2 regions of the Mesorhizobium loti R88b genome follow, and region 1 is predicted to be linked to the other one. Evidence: predicted binding sites of a transcription regulator. Region 1 holds the regulator's gene; the other holds the start of a gene.
What was found. The regulator PhoB, encoded in region 1, activates phosphate uptake and scavenging genes when phosphate is short. The targets are predictions, from matches to a motif close to TGTCATNNANCTGTCAT.
Positions count from the first base shown of each region.

Region 2: a site for PhoB is predicted at 1,348-1,364, ahead of EB235_RS02665 (DUF1045 domain-containing protein). Genes of this name have one in related genera too.

Region 1 covers NZ_CP033367.1:1,684,031-1,686,421, forward strand. Annotated here, with positions in the region: gene phoU (phosphate signaling complex protein PhoU) at 1-666, shown strand, start outside; gene phoB (phosphate regulon transcriptional regulator PhoB) at 682-1,371, shown strand; gene EB235_RS08270 (hypothetical protein) at 1,649-2,086, opposite strand; gene EB235_RS08275 (hypothetical protein) at 2,145-2,294, opposite strand; partial or broken gene EB235_RS35255 (hypothetical protein) at 2,381-2,391, opposite strand, start outside.
Region 2 covers NZ_CP033367.1:573,730-576,120, forward strand. Annotated here, with positions in the region: gene iolE (myo-inosose-2 dehydratase) at 1-174, shown strand, start outside; gene EB235_RS02655 (hypothetical protein) at 217-435, shown strand; gene iolB (5-deoxy-glucuronate isomerase) at 439-1,251, shown strand; gene EB235_RS02665 (DUF1045 domain-containing protein) at 1,404-2,111, shown strand; gene EB235_RS02670 (alpha-D-ribose 1-methylphosphonate 5-triphosphate diphosphatase) at 2,161-2,391, shown strand, end outside.

The DNA.
Region 1 (2,391 bases):
CAAATCAGCAGGCTGATCAGCGATATGGGCGATCTCGCCGGCTCGATGGTCGGCGGCGCCACCAAGGCGCTGCTGAACTCCGACAATGCTCTTGCCCAGCGAGTCGTCTCCGACGACGCCATCATGGATGCCCGCCAACGCGAACTCGACGACCGCGCCATCACGCTGATCGCCAAGCGCCAGCCGATGGCCGACGATCTGCGCCATGTCGTCGGCTCGATCCGCATGGCCGGCGACCTCGAACGCATCGGCGACCTTGCCAAGAACATCGCCAAGCGCGTCGGCACCGTCGGTCTCAGCGCCACGCCGCGCGACCTGTCGCACTCCATCGATGCCATGGCGCAGCTGGTGCTGATCCAGGTGCATGGCGTGGTCGAGGAGTATGCGGCGGGTGACGGCGCGGCACTCGCCAAGCTGAGGAATGACGACGAGCGCATCGACGTCAAATACACCTCGGTGTTCCGCGAGCTGTTGACATACATGATGGAAGATCCGCGCAACATCACGGCGTGCACTCATCTGTTGTTCTGCGCCAAGAATCTCGAGCGCATCGGCGACCACGTGACCAACATCGCCGAAAATGCGTATTATGTGCTGACCGGCACGCAGCTGCCCGCCAATCGCCCGAAGCAGGACGAGACCGCAATGTCGGCGCCGGCGGCATAACAGGGTGACAAGCCGATGATCGCGCCACGCATCATGGTGGTGGAGGATGAGGAGCCGCTAGGCGTGCTCCTCCGCTACAATCTGGAATCTGAAGGTTACCAGGTCGAGGTGGTGACGCGCGGCGACGAAGCCGAAATCCGGCTGCAGGAAAACGTCCCCGACCTTCTGGTGCTCGATTGGATGGTGCCGGCGGTGTCCGGCATCGAACTCTGTCGTCGGCTAAGAATGCGGCCCGAGACCGAGCGGCTGCCGATCATCATGCTGACGGCGCGGGGCGAGGAAAGCGACCGCGTGCGCGGCCTTTCGACCGGTGCCGACGATTATCTGGTCAAGCCGTTCTCGACGCCGGAATTCATGGCCCGCATCAAGGCGCTGCTGCGCCGCGCCAAGCCGGAAGTGCTGTCCAGCGTACTCAAGGTCGGCGACATCGTGCTCGATCGTGAATCACACCGGGTCTATCGCAAGAAAAGCGAGATCCGGCTCGGGCCGACCGAATTCCGCCTGCTCGAATTCATGATGCGCCATCCCGGCCGCGTGTTCTCGCGCAGCCAGCTGCTCGACAATGTCTGGGGCGAGACGATCTACATCGACGAGCGCACGGTCGACGTGCATGTCGGCCGCCTGCGCAAGGCGGTCAACAATGGCCGTATGCCGGATGTGATCCGCACCATCCGTGGGGCGGGTTACGCGATCCGGGAAGATTAGGTCTTTCGGCGCGGAAGGTCCTACGGAGGTTCTCCGGGCAGGAAGGCGATGCTTCTCGCCAATCTCGTCGCCGCCGTGGGCTACTACGGCCGGCCGTCATACAGCCCGACACCAAGTCGCCTCACGGCTTCGAACTCACAGCGCTGTCGAACGCCTGCACCGAAGTCGTGCAATACATCATGCAGTTCTTGATGCTGGCCGATGAGCATCTGATCGCTCTCGAGAGAGCGGTGAGGCTGGAGTCAAAACAGATTGCTTGCACGATCAGTTCGTCGACTTATTGCTTATCGCTGTTATCGATTTGTTTCAAAAGTCCTATCACTCCGGCACACCCGCCTAATTCTGACAGCGCAAGCTCTTTCACGTGGGTGTCAGCATGTTCAAGGTCATGAGTCTTGGCTTGCTCCAGGCCCAAGCCTTCCATCGCATCGGCCACACCCATCGAGGCGACTTTAGCTTCGTCGCTCTTCGCCTTTTCAACACTTGCGGCGTGTGACAGGCACTCAGACTTTTCATAAACGTCGGCGAGCCACGGCCACAGAGGTGTGTGCTCGGCATTGCAAAGTCGTTCTGCCAGCACATGGACCGACACAGCCATTGCAATTGCCATACCCGGCATGTCGGGACTTTGGCTCTTTGTGCAATGGTCGGTTCCTTCAGCATGAGCTGGCAGCGGCATCCCCAGGAGAATTGCAAGGGCCAATTCATATCGCATGTTACATCGCATCCGGCTGATACTGCGCCTCCGTTCGATGAAGAGTTAACGCGAATACTCAAGCAGCGCAAACAACAGCGCCTATCTGATTCGTGCTTACGCCGGCGGTTTTCCTGCCCTGGCGATCAACGGAATCGGCGGTCTGTGCAATCGCCTCGCGCGATGCAGGTTCGATCAGGTTGAAGGCGGCGGCGCTGACGCCGACCATGGCGACAGCGGCAAGATCAATTCGCGTTGCTGGCGGCGGGCGACCCGCTTCAGCCGATCGACAACGATCCCGTCGACGCGTTCCAGGCCCGCCAGGT
Region 2 (2,391 bases), 1.1 Mb from region 1:
ATCGTGCAACGCTTCGCCGACCATGGCTATGAAGGCTGGTTCGTGGTCGAGGCCGAGCAGGACCCAAAGAAGAACCCGCCTCTCAAGATGGCGCAGGTTGGCCACAAGGAATTGATGCGGGTGATGACATCAGCCGGCTACACAGTGGAGACACAGGGGTTCCCGAATGCTTGATGCGAGGGTTCCCGGCGAGCCAGGTTGCTGTAGATTGGCCCGATGAAAGATTCCGAGCACCCGTTCTTCCGCCCGTTGTGGCGTCGTGTCGCCGTCGTCGCGGTCTGCGTCATCTGGTCGATCATCGAGTTCGCCACCGGCACACCGTTCTGGGGCGTCATCGCGCTCGGCTTTGCCGGCTACGGCGTCTGGCAGTTTTTTTATCTCTACAAGCCGGTCGACGAGGTGAAGCCTCCCGTCGAGGCCGAACCGAAGGAGTAACGAATGTCGAAGCTGCTGGTGAAGGCCGACAAGGGCCATGGCCGCGTTGCCCATGTGACGCCGAAGAACGCCGGCTGGACCTATGTCGGTTTCGACCTGCACCGGCTTCAACCCGGCGAAAGCGCCTCGGGCAAAACGGGCGACCGCGAGGTTTGCCTGGTGTTCGTCACCGGCAAGGGCACGGCAAAAGCGGGCGGCCAGGATCTCGGCCTGCTCGGAGAGCGCATGTCGCCCTTCGAGGGCAAGCCGTGGTCGGTCTATGTGCCCGAGGGATCGGACTGGTCGGTGACGGCGGATACGGGCCTCGAACTCGCTGTGTGCTCCGCGCCTGGTCTCGGTGGCGGCCTGCCGGTTCGGGTGATAGCACCCGACGATCTCGGCCAGGAGGTGCGCGGCAAGGGCACCAACACGCGCTACGTCACCAACATCCTGCCCGAAGGCAAGCCAGCCGATTCCTTGCTGGTGGTCGAGGTCATCACGCCTGGCGGCCACACGTCGAGCTATCCGCCGCACAAGCATGACCAGGACAATCTGCCAGCCGAGTCCTATCTCGAGGAAACCTATTATCACCGCCTCAACCCGCCGCAGGGCTTTGCCTTCCAGCGCGTCTATACCGACGCCGACGGGAGCGGCCATCGCGCGCTCGACGAAGCGATGGCCATTGAGGACGGCGATGTGGTGCTGGTGCCCAGGGGTTATCATCCCTGTGCCGCCTGCCATGGCTATGATCTCTACTATTTGAACGTCATGGCCGGGCCGAAGCGGACGTGGAAATTCCACAATGCGCCCGAGCACGAATGGTTGATGAAGGCCTGACCAACCAGCCTTTCCGGGAGAAGCTATTGGTCCAGCTCGGAAAAATCGTCGGCTAAAGACTTCTTGGGGCGATTTGCCTTCGAAAACCCTTCAAAGCTTCGTCAATCCGTCATGGAAATCACCTATGGCAGCGAGACTGACGAGGATTTTCGATGCGTTATGCCATCTACTTCACCCCAAGGCAGGACGAACCGCTGGCGCGGATCGCCGCCAACTGGCTGGGCCGCGACCCGTTCGGCGCCGCGACGAAGCCAGTCGAGGCCGTGGCCGATCTGGCGGCGGCGGAAGTGGCCTTCCACACCGCTTCTGCCCGTCGCTACGGCTTCCATGCGACGCTGAAAGCGCCATTCCGCCTGGCCGCCAACGAGACGGAAAGCTCGCTGCGCGCCGCACTCGACCATTTTGCCGAGGCGACGCCGGTGGTGACGATCCCGCGTCTCGTCGTCAGCCAGATCGACAGCTTCTTCGCGCTGGTGCCGGAAGGCCCGCTGCCGCCGCTCAACCGCTTCGCCGACGAGGTCGTGCGCGATTTCGACCGCTTTCGTGCGCCGCTGAGCGATGCCGAGATCGAGCGGCGCAGCCCGGACTCGCTGAAGCCGGCCGAGTTTCGCAATCTCTGCCAGTGGGGCTACCCCTATGTCTTTGAGACCTTCCGCTTCCACATGACGCTCTCGGGCCGGGCCGGGCCACAGGAAAGCCCTCGTCTGCGTGCAGCAATCGACAGCCTTTTCGCGGATATACTGCGGCAGCCGGTTCTGGTCGACGCGCTGACGCTGTTTGTCGAACCTGAACCGGGCGCGCCGTTCATGGTGCTTTCCCAGCATGCGCTGGGACGCCGCCCCGCCAGAAAGATCGCCTGAACAAGCCCTGCCCCAAGTATCAAGGCCAAATGATCAAGGACTGCCTGAAATGACCGCCGAGACCGTTCTTTCCAACGCCCGCATCGTGCTTGCCGACGAGATCGTCGAGGGGTCGCTGGTGCTGCGTGACGGCTTTATAGCCGGCATCAATGCCGGTACCAGCCGGACCGGCGAGGACATGGGCGGCGACTATATCATTCCCGGGCTGGTCGAGCTGCACACCGACCACCTGGAGGGCCATTATGCGCCACGGCCGAAGGTGCGCTGGAACCCGATCGCC